Regions from separate parts of the Lentibacillus cibarius genome, predicted to be linked through region 2. Evidence: predicted binding sites of a transcription regulator. Region 2 holds the regulator's gene; the other holds the start of a gene.
What was found. The regulator CtsR, encoded in region 2, represses protease genes until heat stress. The targets are predictions, from matches to a motif close to ATGGTCAATAAAGGTCAAACA.

Region 1 (12,282 bases), 1.3 Mb from region 2:
ACGAAGCATTTACCGATAGCCGGCGGAGAAGTAGGCGGTTCAACAGGCTTTCGTGACTTTAAAAAGCAGAAGATTGCTGAAGCGACTGCCCTTGGTATCCATGAACAAGTGACCACACAACTTATCCAGCAATATGGTGCCAATATTGATAAAATCTTTGAATTGTACGAAGAGGAACAAGCAAACGCACATAGCGCCGCAATTGATCCTGTCGTTTTTGCCGAACTCATTTACGCTATAAAGTATGAAATGGCTTATAAACCGGTGGACTTTTTTGTACGTCGGACAGGCGCGTTGTTTTTTGATATTGCCTTTGTTAAAAAGCATAAGGATAATGTTATTGCATATATGGCGAACGTTTTTCAATGGACGGATGAACAGAAGCAAGCTTATGCTGAAGAGCTTGACCAACTATTAGATGAAGCAGTCCATCCCATTATATAATTGACAATGTAGCAGAGAGTCGAATTAGCACTTTTGTAGTATACTAACAGCGTGAAAGCAGTTTGCAGTCTGGATGGAATTGACTGGGACTGCTTTTTCTTTTTAAATACATATATTATTCGCCTGCCAATTGTGGTATACTTTGTTCGGCGAGATTTGACACATAAATAGGGGGGCTAGCATGAAACAGCGTAGTAAAATAGCACCAAATGAGGAGAATATTATCCCCTTTATACCGGACGGCGATTTCTATTTTACAAAAGGTGTTGAAGCTTTTCAGAAGCGAAAGTTCGAAATAGCGATAAAATGGCTGCAAAAAGCAGTTGATGCAATTCCTACAAATCCGCTTTATAAGTGCCAGTTGTCTATTGTCTACACCGAAATTGGTTCTTACCACACTGCTAACGAATTGTTGAATGAAGTGTTGGAGTCATCAGGTGATCAGTATACAGATTGTTATTACTTACTTGCAAATAATTATGCCCATTTAGGTCTCTTGAATGATGCAAAAAAGTATGCAGAATCATATCTTGATAAAGACCCTGATGGTGATATGCGGGAAGACGCGGAACATTTAATTGACTTAATGATGGTTGATGAAGAACAAGAAGATGACGACTGGGAATTTGAGGAAGAAGATGAACTGCTCATTTATCAGGAGACGGTGTTTTTTCATATGGAACATCAAGCATGGGACAAGGCACTTCCATTGCTTGAAGAGATGATGGCTCTATTTCCGGGCCATGAGAATATACGGCATGATTATGCGTATACCCTATTTTTTGCAGGTTACAGAGATGATGCAATTGACATGGAATACAACCTACTAGCGGAATCTCCAGAATCATTATCAAGTCACATTAACTTAGCTGTTTTTTATCATGAGTTGTGCCGTGAAGAACACAAAACGCATATAAACGCTTTGTTGAATGTATATCCAGTACACGAACAGCAAAAACTTCGAATAGCAGTGACATTCGCACAAACTGGTGTTCACGACGAGGCGTTCAAACGGTTCCGGGCAATCAATGAGGAGAAGGTGAAAAATCACCTTTCCTATTATAAATGGTACAGTATTACAGCATATAAGCTTCATATGTGTTCAAAAGCACTTTCTATATGGAAGAAAGGCTGTAGACGACATACCGAATTAGCTGATGAAGGTCTTCCTTGGATTACGGACTAACGGCTTAGTTGTTTGCTTGAGCATAAGATTAGACGAATATATAGTCTTACTATATGATGAATATGACTTGGAAGAAATAGTGTGGAAAGGGCTGATAATATGGCCGAAGAACGTATTTATGATGTGATTATTGCTGGTGCCGGTCCTGCCGGTATGACTGCCGCAGTTTATGCTTCACGTGCAAATTTGGACACACTGATGCTTGAACGCGGTATTCCGGGTGGCCAGGTAGCGAATACTGAAGATGTAGAAAACTACCCTGGCTATGAATACATTTCGGGACCGGATTTATCCAATAATATGTTCGAACATGCGAAAAAGTTTGGTGCCGAGTATGCGTACGGTGATATTAAAGATGTTGAGGATCATGGTGAGTATAAAACAGTCATTGCTGGGAAAAAGCAATATCATACACGTGCGTTAATTATTACGACTGGTGCCCAGTATAAGAAACTTGGCATTCCGGGCGAAGAGGAGCTCGGTGGACGCGGCGTTTCTTATTGTGCTGTATGTGATGGAGCGTTTTTTAAAGGAAAAGATCTTATCGTAGTCGGCGGTGGGGACTCCGCTGTTGAAGAAGGTATATATTTAACACGCTTTGCCAATAAAGTTACCATCGTGCATCGTCGTGATGAATTGCGTGCACAAAAAATTCTGCAGGATCGTGCATTTGACAATGACAAGATTGAATTCATCTGGGATACAGAGGCAAAACAAATTAATGGCCCAAGTGGCAAGGTAGAAAGCGTCACACTCACTAATAATCAGACAGGTGAAGAATATGACCATCCAATCGATGGGGTATTCATTTATATTGGCATGCTGCCGTTGAATGAGCCATTTAAATCTTTGGGTATTACTAATGAAGAAGGATATATTCCAACCAATGAAAATATGGAGACTTCAATCCCGGGAATCTTTGCTGCGGGTGACATTCGGGAGAAATCACTCCGACAAATCGTAACAGCAACTGGGGATGGAAGTATCGCCGCGGAGACAGCCCAGAAGTATATTGAGGATTTAATGGAAGAAATCAAAGCCGCACAATCCTAAAAGTTATACGGATAGGATGTAAATAAGAAATTTTGTCGTGAACAACTTAGGCGATGCCAATCATTGTTTGATTAATTGTTGCGTTCCATTCATTAGAAAGTAATTGCTTTTTAACGCCGCTGTAATACGTACGCAACAATTATTCGTTACAATGGAATTAACTAATTGACCCCCTTTTTATAAATAAATTAGTTTTTCTGCAGGTGATTGTGCACCTGCATTTTTTTCGTCTAAATATGGACGCTTTATCCTTCTGCCTTACGCTTTTGCTCTATTTTGGCATATACTTGTTGGTTAGTAGCTGTTCATTGTATAATAACCTTAGTGTTTATGGACAGTTCAGTTGAAAGAAGTGAATTAGGAATGCAACGTGTGACAAATTGCATATTAATAGATAATGATAAAGTTTTATTGATTAAAAAACCGCGCCGGGGTTGGTACGCAATCCCAGGCGGTAAGATGGAGCAAGGGGAAACGATTAAAGAATCCGTCGTTCGTGAATTTTGGGAGGAAACAGGTCTGAAACTAATTGATCCTTCACTGACTGGTGCATTCACTTTTATGATCTACAGTAGTGATGAGCTTGTGCAAGAGTGGATGATGTTCACATTTATGTGCAAGGCTTCTGAAGGAGAGTTGGCAAGTTACTGTAAAGAAGGAGAATTGGAGTGGGTGGCGTTGGACGCAATCCACAAATTGCCAATGGCGGAAGGGGACAGAAAGATTTTTGCTCATGTCTTTTCTTCTAACGACATGCTATTCGGTTCGTTTTCGTATACGGAGGATTACGAATTATTGCAAATGCGTTTTGACTCCACAACTTCATGAAGGGGAGAATTAGCATGTGGAATAGTGAACAAGATACCAAACTGGTTATTATTACAGGGATGTCGGGGGCAGGAAAAACGGTAGCTGTTCAAAGCTTTGAGGATTTGGGCTATTACTGTGTTGATAATTTGCCCCCGGCTCTCCTACCCAAGTTTTTAGAGCTAATGAAAGATTCGAGGAATAATATTCATAAAGTCGCCCTTGTCATGGATTTACGAGGAAGGGAATTTTTTGATTCCTTGTTTGGGGCACTGGACGTACTAGGGGAAGAAGACTGGTTAAATGAACACATTCTTTTCTTGGATGCAAAAGATGAGGAACTTGTAACCAGGTATAAGGAAACGAGGCGTTCCCACCCACTGGCCGCAGATGGCCTTCCACTCGAAGGTATTCAAAAGGAGCGCGCCATGCTTGATGAATTACGGGGCAGGGCGCAACGAATTATTGATACGACGACGTTAAAGCCAAAACAATTAAGAGAAAAAATACTAAACGCATACATGGAAGATAAACAGGAAATTTTTTCAGTTAATATGGTGTCGTTTGGTTATAAGTACGGTATACCAATTGATGCTGATTTGGTGTTCGATGTACGGTTTTTGCCAAATCCGCATTATGTACCGCAAATGCAGCCGTTGACAGGATTGGACTCCGAAGTGTCTTCCTATGTATTCAAATGGTCTGACACGCATAAATTTAATGAAAAGGTGCTTGATTTACTCCAGTTTATGCTCCCCCAATATAAGAAAGAAGGCAAGTCCCAGCTTGTCGTCGGGATTGGATGCACTGGCGGGCAGCATCGCTCGGTAGCTATCGCTCAACACTTCGCTAAACAACTTGCAACAAATTATATTACCCATGTCAGTCATCGTGATATTGACAAAAGAAAGGGTTTTTAATATGGGTCGTGGAAATAAACCAAATGTTACGGTGATCGGTGGTGGTACGGGGATGCCCGTCCTGCTACGTGGTCTGAAAAACTTGCCGATCGAGTTAACTGCCCTTGTAACGGTTGCTGATGATGGTGGGAGTACCGGACGTCTGCGGAATGAAATGGCGATACCGGCACCTGGTGACATACGTAATGTTATTGCGGCATTATCTGATGCAGAGCCGATGCTTTTGGATCTGTTTCAGCATAGGTTTAATGCTAGAAACGGACTTTCCGGACATTCGATGGGGAACCTGCTTCTTGCAGCAATGACGTCGATTACGGGCAACTTTTTCACTGGTATTAAAGAAATTTCCCGTGTTTTGAATGTGAAGGGGAATATTTACCCTATTTCGAACCAGAGCTTGTCATTGCATGCCAAAATGGAAGACGATACCGTCGTTTCGGGTGAATCGAATATTCCTTTGGCTAATAAAAAGATCGAGCGTGTTTTTTTAAGTCCGGAGCCAGTTCAGCCGCTTCCGCATGCAGTGGAATCCGTGGAAAATGCAGATTTGGTCGTGATAGCCCCTGGTAGCTTGTATACAAGTATCTTGCCTAATATGATTATACCGCAAATGGACGAAGCCCTCACACGAACAAAGGGTAAGGTCGTCTATGTATGCAATGTAATGACACAGGCAGGGGAAACAACAGCATATACTGCAGCTGACCATATTCAGGCCATTCGTAAACATACCGGAGAGACGTGTATTGATTCGATTGTTGTTCACAATGAACCAATCAGTCCACATATCCGTGATGTCTATGCAGAAGAGAATGCAACCCCTGTTGTTTATGATACCGACCGTCTAATAGATATGGGACTTGAGATCATTGAAGGTGATATTATTAATCCATCAAAAACGACGTTACGTCACGATAAAGAGAAAATAGCAAAACTGCTATATTCCATTATTGATCGGGAATAAGCTGGTGAAGAATGAACAGGGAGGTGTGCGGGATTGTCCTTTGCTTCAGAAATAAAAAAAGAACTAACCGGAATCGAATTGGACACATGTTGCGAATATGCTGAACTTGCAGCACTCATCAGAATGAACGGAGCCCTATCGATGGCTAGAAACATTTATACGCTTGATGTTCAAACGGAAAACGCAGCGATTGCCCGACGTATCTATACATTAATTAAATCGTTATATTCTGTTCCTGTTGAATTGCTCGTTCGAAAGAAAATGAAACTGAAAAAGAATAATGTGTATATTGTCCGCATGAAAGAAGATGTTCAAGAATTGCTTACTGATTTGGGTGTTTTGCAAGGTCCATATACGTTTACTCGGAAAATACCTGATAAGTATCTGGATCGTGACTGCTGCAGAAAATCCTACTTACGGGGGGCTTTTTTAGCAGGTGGATCCATCAATAATCCGGAAACTTCCTCCTATCATTTGGAAATTTTTAATGCTTATCAGGAGCATAATGATGCATTGACGGAGCTTTTGAATGATTTCCAGCTTCGAGCTCGACAGCTTGAACGAAAAAAAGGGTATATAACGTATTTAAAAGAGGCAGAGAAAATTACAGAGTTTTTAAGCATTATTGGCGCACACAATGCTTTATTTAAGTTTGAGGATGTCAGGATTGTCCGTGACATGCGCAATTCAGTAAACCGACTTGTCAATTGTGAAACGGCCAATCTGAACAAAACCATTGGTGCGGCATTCCGTCAAATCGAAAACATCCAATTTATTGAAAATACGGTCGGTCTTGATGTGCTCCCAGAAAAACTTAGGGAAATTGCAGTATTGAGGGTTGAACATCAGGATATCACATTAAAAGAATTAGGAGAACTCATCTCCAACGGGAAAATCTCCAAATCCGGTGTGAATCACCGACTGAAGAAAATTGACGAATTTGCCGAAAAACTAAGGGAAGAAAGAGCGGTTTCAAAGAAGTGAATAATCTAGGGGAATGTGCTATAATAGCTTTAAACTTAGATGAAGATAAGTGGCATGTCATTCACATGATTTTAATTGCATACATGGGTACACCTGTGCAGGCAGTTGAAGTGTGAAACTTGCTGCTATTTTTTATAGAATTGAAAACCATTGCAGTCAGAGGGAGGATGTAACTATTGGTTGAGAAATCAGTCAAGGTTGAGCTTGCTTCCGGTTTGCAGGCGCGGCCCGCAGCCCAATTTGTTCAGGAGGCAAACACATACACCGCACATTTATTTCTCGAAAAAGATGGGAAACGGGTGAATGCAAAAAGTATCATGGGATTGATGAGCTTAGCAATTACTACTGGGGAAACAATCAAACTTATTGCAGAAGGCGCAGATGAAGAAACAGCATTGCATAATTTAATTACCTTTGTTTCAAAAACAACCGTATGATAAACGGGAAGTCACTTCAGATTGCTAAAAAATTGGATGTAAATTGATAGAATGAAAGGGCTGTATGAAAGTGTATGCAGCCCTTTCAAGTACACAAAAAATCCGGCACCCACTTATAAAACGCAGCGAATGCCGAATTCTCTATAATAGTATTAGTTTTTATCGGATTGCCGCTTCAATACTTTGTCAATTAGTCCATATTCCTTGGACTCTTCAGCGGACATGAAGTTGTCGCGATCTGTATCCCGTTCAACTACTTCTATTGGTTGACCAGTGCGTTCGGACAGAATTTTGTTCAGTTTTTCGCGCATTTCAATAATACGGCGCGCATGGATTTCAATGTCAGATGCTTGACCTTGTGTTCCGCCCAATGGTTGGTGAATCATCACTTCACTGTTTGGTAGTGCATAACGTTTACCTTTTTCACCAGCTGCAAGTAGAAATGCCCCCATTGATGCCGCCATACCAGTGCAGATTGTTGACACATCGGATTTGATGAATTGCATTGTGTCATAAATTGCCATGCCGGCAGTTATAGAGCCACCTGGTGAGTTAATGTAAAGAGAGATGTCCTTATCCGGATCTTCCGCTTCCAAAAAGAGTAGCTGTGCAACGATTGTGTTAGCCACATTATCGTCAATTCCGCTACCAAGCATGATTATACGGTCTTTTAAAAGGCGTGAGTAAATATCATATGCACGTTCCCCACGGTTTGTCTGTTCAATAACTGTTGGTATCAGATTCATGTGTTCTTCCTCCTTATATAGCTAATTCATCCATATATCGGATAATTTAATCATAACTAATAGGTCAAAAAAGGTCAAATGAAAAGTAGCCTATCCTCCCTAAAAAATTCTTTAATCATCATTCCCTATAATTGGGAAAATAAACCTTTTACTAGGGAAGTCTGTATTTATTTATGTATAACTTCAAAGAATAAAAATTATGAACGATATTATAAAACAAACATAAACACTATGTATTGACTGATGTTCACCACCAATAATTCCACTGGCATGAGTCAAACACACCAGCTAGATAAGAAGGAGAATTCTTCATCCTTTATTTACACAAAAAAAGACAAGGAACTCGCATCAGGTGCATCGCTTGTCTTGTCTTCATTATAGCGCGCCCGGGAGGACTTGAACCCCCGACCCCTGGTACCGGAAACCAGTGCTCTATCCAGCTGAGCTACGAGCGCATTCGATTAATAATCTTTGCAAACACAATTGATATTATAACGCCTAAATCACTTTTTAACAAGTACTTTGTTTTAATTTCTGCTGATAAACTATTATTTGTAAAGTTGTTATTCTTCGTAAACCTGAACACACTTATTACAAATAAGCTGTTCAAACGGTGTTCTCGGAACGTTAATTGGCGAGGCGAAGTTGAAGAAGTATTGCGCAATATGTTCTTATTTCACCAGTTAGTTAACGGGTAAGCTGTAGACTTTTAGCTAAGTTAAGTAGTAGGTAGTATTAAAGGATGCAATATGAATGGGAAAAGCGTATAATAATTTGCGTAGAAGTCGAGTTATATGTTTGCTTAAATCTTATTTGGGGGGTCGCACATGGGTATTTTTAATAAAAAGCCGGACAAGATTACAGCATATTTAGTGGACTTTGCTAAACATCTTAGTGAAGCGACAGACTATTTTCTTACATTTAAGGTGAAGGATGATAATACACTGCAGGAATTCGCGTTGACGATGAAACAGTATGAGACGGAAGCAGATGAAAAAGTGCATGGCATCCTTCAGCATCTGAACCATGTGTTCATCACGCCGATTGAACGTGAAGACATTATGCAGTTGACGATGAACCTTGACGATTTGATTGATGGGATGGAAGAATTCACGGCATTAATGGATATTCATCAAATTTATTCGTCCGATAAATATATTGATCAGTTTACCGATTATATTCAAAAATGTTCCAAAGAAATTTCGTTGGCTCTTGAATTGTTTGCGGATAGTAACTTAAAAGACATGGAAAAGCATGCGATTCAAATAAAGGATTATGAAAGCAAGTGCGACGATTTATATCGCAATTCCATGAAGGGGTTATTTCAAAATGAAGCGAACCCGATAAAGGTAATCCAGTACAAGGAAATTTATGAAACATTGGAACAAATTGCGGATGATTACGAGGACGTTGCTAATATTATGCAAAGTATCATCATGAAGAACGCGTGATAAGGGGCATCATACGGTTATGAATAGTTTACTTTTCGTTGTTGTTTTTATTGTTATATTTGCACTTATATTTGATTTTATCAATGGATTTCATGATACGGCTAACGCTATCGCAACGTCTGTATCAACTAAAGCCCTTACCCCGAGGCGTGCTATTATATTGGCGGCGGTCATGAATTTTCTTGGTGCACTGACATTCACAGGTGTAGCACAAACGATTACGAGCGGCATAGCGAATCCATTTGACCTGCAAAATGGGACAACCATGATTCTTGCTGCGTTAATTTCAGCTATTACCTGGAATTTGATTACGTGGCTATTTGGGATTCCGAGTAGTTCGTCGCACGCTATTATTGGTGCGATTGCTGGAGCTGTTATTGCCTCGGAAGGTTTTAGTGCCGTGCAGTACGGTGGTTTTATTTCCATTATTGAGGGGCTGATTTTTTCCCCGGTGATCGCATTTGTCGTTGGCTACATTCTTTATTCGATTATTAAGGTTGTATTTAAAAATCGAAATCTAGCCAAAACCAATAAACAATTCCGCCGTATTCAGATGGTCACTGCAGCTGTTCAATCGTACGCTCATGGCACCAATGATGCACAGAAGTCCATGGGGATTATTACGATGGCGCTCATTGTCGGTGGGGTGCATACGACGACAGAGGTGCCGTTTTGGGTACAGTTGAGTTGTGCGACTGCCATGGCATTGGGAACATCGATAGGCGGCTGGCGTATCATCAAAACGGTTGGCAGCAAAATTATGAAAATCCGTCCGGTAAACGGTGTGGCTGCTGATTTGACCGGTGCCGCTACGATCTTTGGTGCGACTCTCATTCACTTGCCGGTCAGTACAACACACGTCATTTCCACTGCGATCATGGGGGTGGGAACTTCTCATCGCATAAAAGGCGTTAATTGGGGCATTGCGCAACGTATGGTCGTTACGTGGGTCATCACACTGCCGATGACTGCTCTGCTCGGAGCCCTCGTGCTGTTTATATTGCAGTTATTTCCTTTCTTTTAGGCGCCGAACAGGTTCATGAATCTGTCCTCTGTGTCCGTCTTTGAATTAGGAAACAGAAAAAAGGAAAGCGGAGCGACATGTTGTCACTCCACTTTCCTTTTTGTGATGGAGCCTAGCGGGATCGAACCGCTGACCTCCTGCGTGCAAAGCAGGCGCTCTCCCAGCTGAGCTAAGGCCCCGTTTATATAATTAGTATAAATGTTATGCACTCATGTATTGGAATGGTCGGGAAGACAGGATTTGAACCTGCGACCTCCACGTCCCGAACGTGGCACTCTACCAAACTAAGCTACTTCCCGTACTAGAGCGGAAAACGGGACTCGAACCCGCGACTCCCACCTTGGGAAGGTGGTGTTCTACCACTGAACTACTTCCGCATTGGTTAGCTCGTTAGCTGGAAAAATTAATAGAAGCGAGAGCCTAGTTTTTTATAACGACAATATTTATTGTACGACTGATAACTAATAATGTCAATATCTTTAGTTAAAAAAGTAGTCTTTTGAAACACGTGAAAAGCATTAATTCCAGATGGGACAGGGAAGAGGCCCGCTATCCCTGCCGTTTCGTAATTGGTTTATCTGGAAACATTGACTAAATATAATTCCGGATGTGATTGTTGCAATAATACCAAATTGTATATATTAAGATTATTGACTTATAACCATACACCGATTGCGAATAATAGTCCAAATGCCCAATGGTGCCATGCTGCCCATTTCATACCTGCTAACTCCTCTGCGCGTTTGGCTTTTTTCCGAAAAGACCAGCGAAGTCGGAAGGCCAATGGTAAAGCTAATAAAACAAGTGTAGCCGACCATGGAACAACATTGCTAACTACTAATCCTATAACAGTGATATAGCTAAGCGTAAGCAAGGCAGTCAGCAAATTTACAGCCTTAAAGCGTCCGAGTGTTGTTGCTAGTGTATGACGGAAGGTGTGATCTTTCTCTATGTCTCGTATATTGTTAGTCAAAATCATTGAAGCGATGATCAATGCAAACGGTAGGGAGATAGCAAGGATATCCAGTCTTAATGCGTTCCCTTGAACAACATAACTCAATATTGTAACAATCGGTCCGAGAAATGTGAACGCTACCGTCTCTCCTAACCCAATGGAACACAATGGACGTGGACCAGCCGAGTAAAGATATCCGAAAATAATACTAGCAATGCCGACTGGAATAATCCAAATGCTACTTTGATAGGCAAGCCAGGCTCCAATGAGCACTGCAGCACTAATCATTAAAATGGCGGTGTATAGAACGGCAGCATGTGGTGGGCCGCTCGCACTAGATTGGTCAGTCGTCCATTTTGCCTTGTCCTGTCCATGCTGAAAATCGTAGTAATCATTAAAAAGGTTTGTCGCGGATTGAATCAATAAAGAAGCAATGAGCATGGCTAAAAATACAGAAAATCGGATCGATTCATGCATAGCAGCTATTCCGGTACCGACAAGAATCGGGGTGATTGTTCCCGTCAGTGTCATCGGTCGAAACAGTTGCAACCATGATGCACGGTAATAATATATTTCTTGTTTACGATTGATAGCAGAAGATAACATTTGTATCAGCCTCCTTTTATAGTAAAACCATCAACACAATAAGCACGATAAAACCAACACCTTCAACGGACTCGGTAATGGCAACTTTGGAAAGTGCCTTGTATAAAGTCTTTTTATCCCCGCGGTCCGCTTGTTCCCATAAAGTAACATTCGATAGCACGCTTATCGCCTGTCTGAATCCGATGAACATACCCCAAAGCAGTGTCAAACTGCCGGTAGTAAATGCTGCTATCCATATATTTCCGTAGCTTGTTTGCCATATGTTATTCCAGGTTTCAATTGGACCAAATATCGTTCCAAGCAATAATCCGGTGACAATTACCCCAATTCCTGCTGCTGTTAATAATTTGTGCGACCATTGCATGAGCGCAAGTAGTAATTGGCGTTGCTGTACAAAGGCCATTTTCCTGACAGCTGGGAAGACCCCCCATCCTATAAAAAATACGCCGCCAACCCAAGTGATTGCTAGCAGGATATGGATGAACAATGTCAACTGTCGCAATTCCCAAATCATAAGCGTTCACCAACTTTGGTTTGTTTACTGTCATTGTATCTCCAACTAACTTAATACGATGTGATATATGTCACAAAATGAAGCCAGGGATATGGATGGAACGTGCGTTTTTGTCGATCTTATGGCAAACTAAAAGTATTCAGTATGGATGGAGGGCTTATCATGCGGCCGAAAATGGCTCAGGAGCAGAA
Region 2 (12,282 bases):
ATGTTGGCTTAGAAGCAGCCATCATTTAAAGAGTGCGTAATAGCTCACTGGTCGAGTGACGCTGCGCCGAAAATGTACCGGGGCTAAACGTATCACCGAAGCTGCGGATTGTTCTTACGAACAATGGTAGGAGAGCGTTCCAGGTGCTGTGAAGTCAGACCGTGAGGACTGGTGGAGCGCCTGGAAGTGAGAATGCCGGTATGAGTAGCGAAAAAAGAGTGAGAATCTCTTTCACCGAATGCCTAAGGATTCCTGAGGAAGGCTCGTCCGCTCAGGGTTAGTCGGGACCTAAGCCGAGGCCGAAAGGCGTAGGCGATGGATAACAGGCAGATATTCCTGTACCACCTCGTGAGCATTTGAACGATGGGGGGACGCAGCAGGATATGGAAAGCGCACCATTGGAAGTGTGCGTCCAAGCAGTGAGGAAGTTGGGCAGGCAAATCCGTCCAATAATTCCAAGCTGTGATGGGGAGGTCAATTGTGACCGAAGTTCCGGATTCCACACTGCCAAGAAAAGCCTCTAGTGAGTTCACAGGTGCCCGTACCGCAAACCGACACAGGTAGGCGCGGAGAATATCCGAAGGTGATCGGGAGAACTCTCGTTAAGGAACTCGGCAAAATGACCCCGTAACCTAGGGAGAAGGGGTGCTCAGGCTGAGTCTGAGCCGCAGTGAATAGGCCCAAGCGACTGTTTACCAAAAACACAGGTCTCTGCGAAGCCGAAAGGCGAAGTATAGGGGCTGACACCTGCCCGGTGCTGGAAGGTTAAGGGGATGCGTTAGCCTTCGGGCGAAGCGTTGAACCGAAGCCCCAGTAAACGGCGGCCGTAACTATAACGGTCCTAAGGTAGCGAAATTCCTTGTCGGGTAAGTTCCGACCCGCACGAAAGGTGCAACGACTTGGGCACTGTCTCAACGAGAGACCCGGTGAAATTATACTATGCGTGAAGATGCGCATTACCCGCGACAGGACGGAAAGACCCCGTGGAGCTTTACTGCACCTTGATATTGAATGTTGGTACAGCTTGTACAGGATAGGTGGGAGCCGTCGAAGCGTGAGCGCTAGCTTACGCGGAGGCACCCGTGGGATACCACCCTGGCTGTACGAACATTCTAACCCAGGGCCGTCATCCGGCCCGGAGACAGTTTCAGGCAGGCAGTTTGACTGGGGCGGTCGCCTCCCAAAAAGTAACGGAGGCGCCCAAAGGTTCCCTCAGAATGGTTGGAAATCATTCATGGCGTGTAAAGGCACAAGGGAGCTTGACTGCGAGACCTACAAGTCGAGCAGGGACGAAAGTCGGGCTTAGTGATCCGGTGGTTCCGCATGGAAGGGCCATCGCTCAACGGATAAAAGCTACCCCGGGGATAACAGGCTTATCTCCCCCAAGAGTTCACATCGACGGGGAGGTTTGGCACCTCGATGTCGGCTCATCGCATCCTGGGGCTGTAGTCGGTCCCAAGGGTTGGGCTGTTCGCCCATTAAAGCGGTACGCGAGCTGGGTTCAGAACGTCGTGAGACAGTTCGGTCCCTATCCGTCGTGGGCGCTGGATGTTTGAGAGGAGCTGTCCTTAGTACGAGAGGACCGGGATGGACACACCGCTGGTGTACCAGTTGTTCCGCCAGGAGCACAGCTGGGTAGCTACGTGTGGTAAGGATAAGTGCTGAAAGCATCTAAGCATGAAGCCCCCCTCAAGATGAAACTTCCCATCACTTCGAGTGAGTAAGATCCCTCAGAGACGATGAGGTTGATAGGTCCGAGGTGGAAGCGTGGTGACACGTGGAGCTGACGGATACTAATCGATCGAGGACTTAACTACTACTATGGTCGTTGAATCACACTCTTATTTAGTTTTTAGGGTGTAAATGTAAAAAAACCCTTGCATTTTCCGAAGAAAATGCTATAATAGTTCTTGTCTTTAAATATAGTGACTAACAACATTCCAACATGTCTGGTGGCGATGGCGGAGAGGACACACCTGTTCCCATGCCGAACACAGCAGTTAAGCTCTCCAGCGCCGATGGTAGTTGGGGCCTTGCCCCTGCAAGCGTAGGACGCTGCCAGGCAAAATAATAAGGAGGCTGATCCATACAATTATGGGTCAGCCTCTTTATATTAGATTAAAAAATATTGGGAGCAAAATTACCGATTACTTTTTTTATCGGATACCATCTAATTGAATATTTACTGAGATTGCATTTTAAAATGACGGATAAATATAATGGTGAGAGGAGGGGAGACATATGAGTGAATATATGGATCAGCTTATCGGGGATCACTTTTTAACCATTATGATAAGAATTATAATTGCTTTAGTCTTGTCTGGATTAATCGGATTTGAACGGGAATTGAAAAACCACTCCGCCGGGTTTCGGACACATATTTTGGTTGGGGTGGGCTCATGTTTAATGATGCTTCTTTCTTTGTATGGGTTTGAATCGTTAATTGATGCATATGATAATATTCGGTTTGACCCGGCACGTATTCCCTCTTATGTCATTAGTGGTATTGGTTTTTTAGGTGCCGGTACTATTATTGTTAATGGGATGACAATTCGCGGTTTGACAACTGCTGCGTCAATTTGGACAGTTGCAGGTCTAGGGTTAGTTACCGGCGCTGGTATGTACGCACCCGCAGTAGTAACAACATTTATTATTCTTTTGAGTCTTATTTTTTTAAATAACTTGGAACGGTTATTTAAGAAAGGAAAATCATCGTACCTCATTGAAATAGCGGCAATGCCCGGACTGGAACTCAACAATGTAGTAGCAATTTTTGAGTCACACCATTTGACTATAAAGCACGTCGAAGTCAATCGGACAGAGGATAATCTTCGCAACATATTTATAACAATTGTTGCTGATAAGGGGTTGGATCGTGTTTCCCTTTTCGAGGACATAACAAAACTTGATTATGTTAAAAGTGCTGCTGAACGGCAATAAATTTAAACCTTGTATCATACAGGTTTTTTTAAAAGGATCAGAATCTATAAAATTTGGCGATATAACTTTTACTTGCAAGGTAAGCCACGTTCAGCTCCGACGTACAGGACGTGCTAGCTTAGGTGTTGCGACAGGACGTCGCGTTCTTAGTCTGCAAGGGAATTTGCGCCTTTGTTTATACCATTGATAATCTGCTGTGCTTGAATTAGTTTACATTAAGCTGTTTCTTCAAATGTTTCATCTGACCCAGAATTGTCTATAATAGGAATAGATATCCCTTGCATCTCAGTGTGTATATCGTATAATAAAAGTAAAGTCAAAGATAGTCAAAGTCAAATTAAATAAATGATAGGAAAAATATACGAGTTCACTCATATGGTAAGAGGAGGAGGGTTTATGCGGAACATCTCGGACATCATTGAAGAATACTTAAAGCAGATTCTAGAAACCGCCGGTAAAGATGCGATTGATATAAAACGCAGCGAGCTTGCTGATCGGTTTCAATGTGTTCCGTCACAAATCAATTATGTGATTAAAACACGCTTTACTATGGAAAAAGGATATATAGTAGAGAGTAAACGCGGAGGTGGTGGCTACATCCGTATCATCCGGATTAAGCATCAGGATGGGGCGGACTTAATTGATGATATTATAGGTATGATTAACCCAAGCTGTTCACAGCAGGCGGCGTTTGATGTAATGGAGCGATTGCTGGAGGAAGAGCTTGTTACCAAACGTGAGGTAAAAATTATGCTAAGTGCTATTGAAAGGGAAACACTCGCTTTTCAGCTGCCTTTGCGTGATGAAATTCGCGCGCGGATTATGACTTCAATGCTAACCACTTTAAAATATTTGAATAAATGATAAGGGGGGAACAGTCATGGAATGTCAGGAATGTCACCAACGTCCTGCAACGCTTCACTTCACCCAAGTTATTAATGGTGACAAAACCGAGGTGTATGTATGTGAGGTATGTGCTAAAGAAAAAGGCTACATGACTTATCCAGAGGAAGGATACTCATTACACCATTTGTTGTCAGGACTATTTACTTCAACGAATGAAAACCAGCAAAATACGGCACGACAACAGATGAGTAATTTGCAATGTCCACAATGTGAAATGACACTGTCAGAGTTTAAGCGAGTTGGAAAATTTGGCTGTTCACAATGCTATCAGACATTTGAAGACTATCTTGATCCAATCTTTCGCCGTGTACATAGCGGCAACACAACACATCATGGAAAAATTCCTGCCCGTAAAGGTGGGGATATGCGTATCAGAAAACAGGTTGATGCCTATAGGGATGAATTGCAGCGGTTAATAAAAAATGAAGCGTTTGAGGAGGCCGCGACAGTCCGGGATAAAATTAAAGAGCTAGAAAAGGAAATAGGGGGTGACGAGGCATGACACTGCAGCAGTTTATGAATGAGGCAATCAGCCCATGGATGCGAGAGGATGGACCTGATAGCGATATTGTTTTAAGTAGCAGAATTCGACTAGCACGAAACTTTTCCCAATATTCCTTTCCAATCCTGGCTGATGAGTCTGATTTGGAGCACATCAGTTCCTTTATCAGGGAGGAATATGAGCATCAGTCATTCCAGGATTATCAGGAGTTTTCATTTATACCTATTCAAAAACTGTCGCCAGTGGAGAGACGTGTGCTTGTGGAGAAGCATTTAATTAGTCCACACCTAGCAGAGCAGGATCATTCATCAGCCGTATTGATATCGAAAAATGAACAAGTATCGATTATGGTCAATGAGGAAGATCACCTTCGTCTTCAGCTTTATTATCCTGGTTTTCAGCTTACAAAAGCACTTGAAAAAGTCTTTGAATTAGATGATTGGCTGGAAGAAAAGGTGAACTACGCGTTTGATGAAAAGCGTGGTTACTTAACTGGTTGTCCCACAAATGTCGGAACAGGGATGCGTGCGTCCGTTATGATGCACTTGCCTGCACTAGCGTGGACACAGCAGATTAATCGGATGATACCGGCAATCAATCAACTAGGCCTTGTCGTACGTGGTATTTATGGAGAGGGCAGTGAAGCAAAGGGAAATGTCTTCCAGATATCAAACCAGATCACTCTTGGCAAATCAGAAGAAGATATTGTTGAGGACTTGCAAAGTGTTGCCGGTCAGCTTATTGAGCAGGAGCGTAAAGCAAGAAATAGGATAATGGAACAGTCAGCAAAGCGTCTCGAAGACCGGATATACCGCTCGTATGGGATATTGGCTTATAGCCGTATTATTGAGTCTAAAGAAGCGGCATCCTGTTTATCAGACGTAAGACTTGGTATTGACTTGGGTGTTATTGAGAATGTTTCAAGAAGTATATTGAATGAATTAATGGTGTTGACACAGCCGGGATTCCTGCAGCAGTATGCTAAAAAGTCGCTGGCCCCCAATGAACGTGATGTATTAAGAGCATCCCTTATTCGTGAACGTATACAACTGGAAAATTAGTTAGGAGGAGAAATAACTATGATGTTTGGACGTTTTACAGAACGAGCGCAAAAGGTGCTGGCGCTTTCCCAAGAGGAAGCTGTACGCCTCGGACATAATAATATAGGAACCGAACATATCCTGCTCGGCCTTGTCAGTGAAGGTAACGGAATTGCAGCTAAAGCATTGGAATCGCTAGGCTTAGAGGTCGCCAAAATTCAGGAAGAGGTGGAAAAACTGATCGGTTCCGGGAAACAACCGATGCAGACGGTTCATTACACCCCAAGAGCTAAGAAAGTAGTCGAGTTGTCACAGGATGAAGCACGTAAACTGGGGCATTCCTATGTTGGTACCGAGCATATTTTGCTTGGTCTCATACGTGAAGGTGAAGGTGTTGCGGCACGTGTGCTGAATAATCTTGGTGTCAGCCTGAACAAGGCACGCCAACAAGTACTCCAACTGTTGGGAAGTAATGAATCGCAAGCTGGTCGTCAGGGTCGTGGCGCACAGTCATCAAATGCTAACACACCAACACTCGATTCACTGGCTCGTGATTTGACTGAAAGTGCGAAAGAAGGCAATGTTGACCCTGTTATCGGCCGTAGTAAGGAGATTGAGCGGGTGATAGAGGTTCTTAGTCGCCGCACAAAAAACAATCCGGTCTTAATTGGGGAGCCAGGAGTCGGTAAAACGGCCGTTGCGGAAGGTCTGGCACAACAAATCGTCCAAAATGAAGTACCAGAGATACTGCGGGACAAACGGGTGATGACCCTTGACATGGGTACTGTCGTAGCTGGGACGAAATACCGTGGTGAATTCGAGGACCGACTTAAGAAAGTAATGGAGGAGATACGCCAGGCATCCAATATCATATTATTCATTGACGAATTGCATACATTGATTGGAGCGGGCGGCGCAGAAGGTGCGATTGACGCTTCCAATATACTAAAGCCAGCTTTATCTCGTGGTGAACTACAATGCATTGGCGCTACCACGTTAGATGAATACCGTAAATATATCGAAAAGGATGCAGCACTCGAACGCAGGTTCCAGCCGATTCAAGTCGACGAGCCAACATTGGATGAAACGGAGCAGATTTTACAAGGGTTGCGCGACCGTTATGAAGCACACCACCGTGTAACAATCACTGATGAGGCGATTGAAGCGGCCACCTCATTGTCCGATCGTTATATTACAGACCGTTTTCTGCCTGACAAAGCCATTGACTTAATCGACGAGGCGGGATCTAAAGTTCGTTTGCGTTCCTATGCGATTCCCCCGGATTTAAAAGAGTTGGAGCAGAAGCTCGCGGACGTGCGAAAAGAAAAAGATTCTGCCGTACAGAGCCAAGAGTTTGAGAAAGCTGCTTCTTTGCGTGATTCAGAACAACGGCTTCGTGAAGAACTAGACGAAACAAAGACACAATGGAAAGAAAAGCAAGGACAGGAGTCGTCGGAAGTGCTAGTGGAAGACATAGCGAAAGTTGTTTCGACTTGGACGGGTGTGCCTGTTTCCCGGCTGACAAAGGATGAAAGTGAGCGCCTTCTGAATTTGGAAAAGACACTGCATGATCGGGTCATCGGCCAGGAAGAGGCTGTTGATGCTGTTGCTAAAGCTATCCGTAGGGCACGTGCCGGTTTGAAGGATCCAAAGCGCCCAATTGGCTCGTTCATTTTTCTTGGACCAACTGGTGTAGGGAAAACGGAACTAGCACGAGCACTTGCTGAGTCTATGTTTGCTGATGAGGAGGCCATGATTCGCATAGACATGTCCGAGTACATGGAAAAACATGCGACCAGCCGGCTTGTTGGATCACCTCCAGGATATGTCGGGTATGATGAAGGGGGCCAGCTGACGGAAAAAGTCCGTACGAAGCCGTATTCGGTCGTTTTACTAGACGAAGTGGAAAAGGCCCATCCGGAAGTATTCAACATTCTACTGCAAGTGCTGGAAGATGGAAGGCTGACAGATGCCAAAGGGCGTGTCGTTGATTTCCGCAATACTGTCCTAATCATGACATCTAACGTTGGTGCTAATGAACTGAAGCGAAACAAGTATGTTGGATTCACGCTTGATGATGAAGAGCAGGACTACAAAAATATGAAATCAAAAGTAACCGAAGAACTGAAAAAAGCATTCCGGCCAGAATTCTTGAACCGAATCGATGAGACGATTGTTTTCCATTCGCTAGAACGAAAGCATATGAAATATATTGTGCAGTTAATGGTCAAACAACTGCAAACCAGACTGCAAGAACAAGGTATTGAATTTACACTAACGGATAAGGCAGTTGAAAAGATTGCCGACGAAGGCTTCGATCCTGAATATGGTGCCCGGCCGTTACGCAGATCCATTCAGAAAAATATTGAAGATATGCTGTCGGAAGAATTGTTGAAGGAGACAATCACAAAAGGCGAAAAGGTAAAAATCGGCTTAAATAATAAGGGAGCATTTACTATTCTGTCGTAAACTTTTTAGTGTATAGTCATGGTTTTTCAGCATCCACGTAGGCAAATCACCATTAGTAAAAAACTGGAGGGTCCGTCACCTTCCAGTTTTTTTGCTTAAGAAAGATAGACTTAGGTTGCTACGGACAACGTACCAAATCAGCCACGTCAGCCTTGACGCACAGGATATATTAATGCAGTCGTTGCGACAGGACGTCACGTCTTAGCCTGCGAGTGCACTTGTGCCTTTGATCCATCGAGCGGCTTGAACATAAACATGTTATACTTAGAAGTGTGGAACAAATATGGTAATTTTTTATGTGATTGATAGAAATCTGTAACTTTCATGTAGTGTATTTGGTATATAATAGGGATGTAGCAAAGGAGAACGATAACATTGGCAAAACGTAAAACGAAATATGTATGTCAGGACTGCGGCTATGAATCTGCTAAATGGATGGGTAAGTGCCCCGGGTGCGGGAGCTGGAATACGCTAGTTGAGGAATGGGAAGCATCTTCTGTGAATACAAGACATACAATGGGTGGGGGCGCAAAGCCAGCTAGTAAGCCAGAGAGCATTACATCCGTTGAAACAAAAAAAGAACCGCGTATCACAACATCGATGCGTGAATTCAACCGGGTACTTGGCGGTGGAGTTGTGCCTGGATCATTGGTACTTATTGGTGGGGATCCCGGTATAGGCAAGTCAACATTATTGCTGCAAGTGTCATCCCAGCTCGCAGACAAGCAGTTACCCGTCCTTTATATTTCAGGCGAGGAATCTATGCGACAGACGAAACTACGTGCCGACCGTCTTGACGTCACATCCGATTTACTTTACGTATTATCCGAAACTAATTTATTTGATATTGTCAGTCAAATTGAACAAATCAAGCCCGCTTTTGTTGTGATTGATTCAATTCAAACAGTTTACCGAGAAGAAGTAACAAGTGCACCTGGCAGTGTTTCTCAGGTACGTGAAAGCACGAACGAATTAATGAAGACGGCTAAATCACACGGCATTCCTATTTTTATTGTCGGGCATGTCACGAAGGAAGGGGCAATCGCCGGACCACGGATGCTGGAGCATATGGTCGATGCAGTTCTTTATTTTGAAGGTGAACGGCATCACACCTATCGAATATTGCGCAGTGTTAAAAATCGCTTTGGAAGCACACATGAAATGGGTATTTTTGAGATGAAGGAAGAAGGCCTGCGAGAAGTTATGAATCCTTCTGAAATTTTCCTGGAAGAACGACCTCAAGGTGCGGCTGGTTCTACCGTCGTGGCGTCTATGGAAGGAACCAGACCTGTTCTTGTTGAGATCCAGGCCCTCATTTCTCCAACTAGTTTTGGTAATCCAAGACGGATGGCAACTGGGTTTGATACGAATCGTGTTCCACTTTTGATGGCGGTTTTGGAAAAGCGTGTCGGTCTTTTACTGCAAAATCAGGATGCATATATTAAGGTTGCCGGAGGTGTGAAACTTGATGAGCCCGCCATTGACCTTGCAGTGGCTGTCAGTATTGCATCCAGTTTCCGGAATAAGCCGACAAGGCCGGAAGATATTTTCATTGGAGAAGTTGGACTGACCGGTGAAATAAGGCATGTCTCTCGAATCGAGCAGCGCGTTCAGGAGGCGGCTAAACTTGGGTTTGAGCGTGTCTTCTGTCCTAAGAAAAACCTGGAAGGATGGACCCCTCCTTTATCTATTAAGGCAATTGGGGTAAGTACTGTCAAAGAGGCATTAGAAGAGGGTTTGATGGATTGAATAGCGGGATACAATTGATTGACATTCAACCTATTAAGTGTTAAAATAATACGTTTAAAAATTGACTTGTTTTCACGATTATGCTAGGATTTATCTGAGAATATATATTTTATCCGAACTTATAGCGGTTATTTTATGGAAAATGGGTAATAATAGACAATAGGAGGTGACAGTGGTGCTAAATAAAATCGTTCATTTATTTTTTATTATTAGTGGAGGTACCATTGGATTTTTGTACATCCCGGATATTGTCAATTTGCTGGAATTTACTGATGTGAGCTGGGCAGAATCTCGTTATTTAGGCATGGTTTTAGGTGCAATTATATTATTCGGCCTTTCCTATTTTGTCACGGACTATATTGTTGGCTTTTTAAGATGGATTGAGGAAGCATTGATTAAGATTCCGGTCGGTGACTTGTTGTTTGGTAGTCTTGGGCTGATTGGCGGTTTAGTCATTGCTTATTTGGCTAATATTCCGTTGACGGATATTGACATTTATCTCGTATCACAGGTTTTGCCGCTCTTTATTACAATTTTACTAGGGTATTTTGGTTTTCAGGTTGGATTTAGAAGGCGTGATGAATTAATGAACCTGCTTAACTTCAACCGGAAAGAACGGGAAAAGAAGCAGCCTACAGAAGAAGTGGCTTCCGAGCGAAAACAGCCGAAATCCAAAATTCTTGATACAAGTGTTATTATTGACGGGCGTATTGCGGATATCTGCCAGACGAATTTTTTGGAAGGTACGATTGTTATTCCGCAATTTGTGCTTGGTGAATTGCAGCATATTGCGGATTCATCCGATGTGCTCAAACGAAATCGCGGGCGCCGGGGCCTTGATGTTCTGAACCGGATACAGAAAGAGTTGCCGGTTAACGTAGAAATCTATGAAGGTGATTTTGATGATATTCCAGAGGTTGACAGCAAACTGATCAAATTGGCTAAAGTAATGGACGGAATTGTTGTGACAAATGACTTTAATTTAAATAAAGTCTGTGATTTGCAAGGGGTACCAGTCTTAAATATTAATGACCTGGCAAATGCCGTCAAACCAGTTGTTTTACCGGGTGAGGAATTAAATGTACAAGTGATTAAGGATGGTAAGGAACACAATCAGGGTGTTGCGTATTTGGATGACGGTACAATGATTGTTGTAGAAGAAGGTCACGACTATATTGGAAAGAAAGTAGAAGTGCTAATTACAAGCGTTCTGCAGACATCTGCCGGTCGAATGATCTTTGCTAAACCGAAATTACTTGAAAAAGCACAATAAAAACGGTATAACATAGGGAGAAGAAAAAGTGATAACGAAGAAAGTTATCACTTTTTGTTACGTTTTAACGGCCGAGGTAGTTTGTATATAAAGAAAGGAGTTTCACCATGACAAATCAGGTTCGTGTACGCTATGCACCAAGTCCGACGGGTAATCTACACATTGGTAACGCTCGTACGGCATTGTTTAATTATTTATATGCCAGACATTTTGATGGGGAATTTATTATTCGAATTGAAGATACGGATGCTAAACGAAATGTTGCTGGCGGTGAAGAAAGCCAAATGAAATATTTGCAATGGCTTGGCATCGACTGGGATGAAGGCGCGGATGTCGGCGGTGATTATGGTCCATACCGCCAAATGGAGCGGCTGGACATTTATCAGAAATATGTCGATGAATTGCTGGAAAAAGGTTTAGCTTATAAATGCTACATGACCGAAGAGGAATTAGAGAAAGAACGGGAAGAACAGCGCGCGAAAGGACAAGTCCCGAAATATTCCGGTGCCCATCGCAATCTGACGCAAGAGCAGATAGAACGGTTTGAAAGTGAAGGACGTAAGCCAAGTATTCGCATGCGTGTCCCGGCTAACCAAACGTATACGTTTCGTGACATTGTCCGGGGCAATATCACGTTTGAATCGAGTGACTTTGGTGATTGGGTTATTGTGAAGAAAAATGGTGCACCAACCTATAACTTTGCTGTTGCTATTGATGATCACTTGATGGCGATTACGGATGTCCTGCGCGGTGAGGAGCACATTTCCAACACCCCGAAACAAATGATGGTCTATGAAGCGTTTGGCTGGCAACCGCCAAGATTTGGCCATATGACACTCATCTTGAATGAGGAACGTAAAAAACTAAGTAAGCGTGATGAACATATCATGCAGTTTATCGAGCAGTACCATAACTCGGGGTACCTGCCTGAAGCACTGTTTAACTTCATTACGCTACTTGGCTGGTCCCCGGTCGGTGAAGAAGAAATCTTTAGCAAAGAAAAATTGATTGAGATATTTGACCCTGACCGGTTGTCTACATCCGCGGCTATATTCGACCGCCATAAATTGAAATGGATGAATAACGAATATATAAAATTAGCTGACCTTGACAGGGTTATTGGTCTAGCCATGCCACATTTGATAGAAGCCGGTAAATTGCCGGAAGATATGGATTCACCAACAAGAGAGTGGGCGGAAAAGGTGATAGCCTTGTACCAGGAACAGCTGCATTATGGTGCTGAAATCGTCGAACTGACGGAACTGTTTTTCAGAGAAACGATTAACTATGATGAAACGGCCATGGATGTATTGAAACAGGAGCAGGTTCCGGAAGTGCTGCAAGTATTTACGGACAAGCTCATTCACTTGGATGAATTCGAAAAAGATGCAATCAAGCAGCAA

Region 1: a site for CtsR is predicted at 7,602-7,622, ahead of clpP (ATP-dependent Clp endopeptidase proteolytic subunit ClpP). Genes of this name have one in related genera too.

What each region holds. Positions count from the first base shown of each region.
Region 1 covers NZ_VCIA01000001.1:737,575-749,856, reverse strand. Annotated here, with positions in the region: gene FFL34_RS03795 (glycerol-3-phosphate dehydrogenase/oxidase) at 1-444, shown strand, start outside; gene FFL34_RS03790 (tetratricopeptide repeat protein) at 626-1,630, shown strand; gene trxB (thioredoxin-disulfide reductase) at 1,730-2,683, shown strand; gene FFL34_RS03780 (NUDIX hydrolase) at 3,047-3,511, shown strand; gene rapZ (RNase adapter RapZ) at 3,526-4,410, shown strand; gene FFL34_RS03770 (gluconeogenesis factor YvcK family protein) at 4,412-5,374, shown strand; gene whiA (DNA-binding protein WhiA) at 5,408-6,358, shown strand; gene FFL34_RS03760 (HPr family phosphocarrier protein) at 6,535-6,795, shown strand; gene clpP (ATP-dependent Clp endopeptidase proteolytic subunit ClpP) at 6,948-7,541, opposite strand; tRNA gene FFL34_RS03750 (tRNA-Arg) at 7,923-7,996, opposite strand; gene FFL34_RS03745 (DUF47 domain-containing protein) at 8,375-8,992, shown strand; gene FFL34_RS03740 (inorganic phosphate transporter) at 9,012-10,016, shown strand; tRNA gene FFL34_RS03735 (tRNA-Ala) at 10,123-10,195, opposite strand; tRNA gene FFL34_RS03730 (tRNA-Pro) at 10,239-10,315, opposite strand; tRNA gene FFL34_RS03725 (tRNA-Gly) at 10,322-10,393, opposite strand; gene menA (1,4-dihydroxy-2-naphthoate octaprenyltransferase) at 10,672-11,577, opposite strand; gene FFL34_RS03715 (V-type ATP synthase subunit I domain-containing protein) at 11,594-12,091, opposite strand; gene rpoN (RNA polymerase factor sigma-54) at 12,254-12,282, shown strand, end outside.
Region 2 covers NZ_VCIA01000001.1:2,016,027-2,028,308, forward strand. Annotated here, with positions in the region: rRNA gene FFL34_RS09625 (23S ribosomal RNA) at 1-1,817, shown strand, start outside; rRNA gene rrf (5S ribosomal RNA) at 1,949-2,064, shown strand; gene FFL34_RS09635 (MgtC/SapB family protein) at 2,242-2,940, shown strand; gene FFL34_RS09640 (CtsR family transcriptional regulator) at 3,337-3,804, shown strand; gene FFL34_RS09645 (UvrB/UvrC motif-containing protein) at 3,821-4,348, shown strand; gene FFL34_RS09650 (protein arginine kinase) at 4,345-5,409, shown strand; gene clpC (ATP-dependent protease ATP-binding subunit ClpC) at 5,428-7,857, shown strand; gene radA (DNA repair protein RadA) at 8,233-9,606, shown strand; gene FFL34_RS09665 (PIN/TRAM domain-containing protein) at 9,782-10,879, shown strand; gene gltX (glutamate--tRNA ligase) at 10,987-12,282, shown strand, end outside.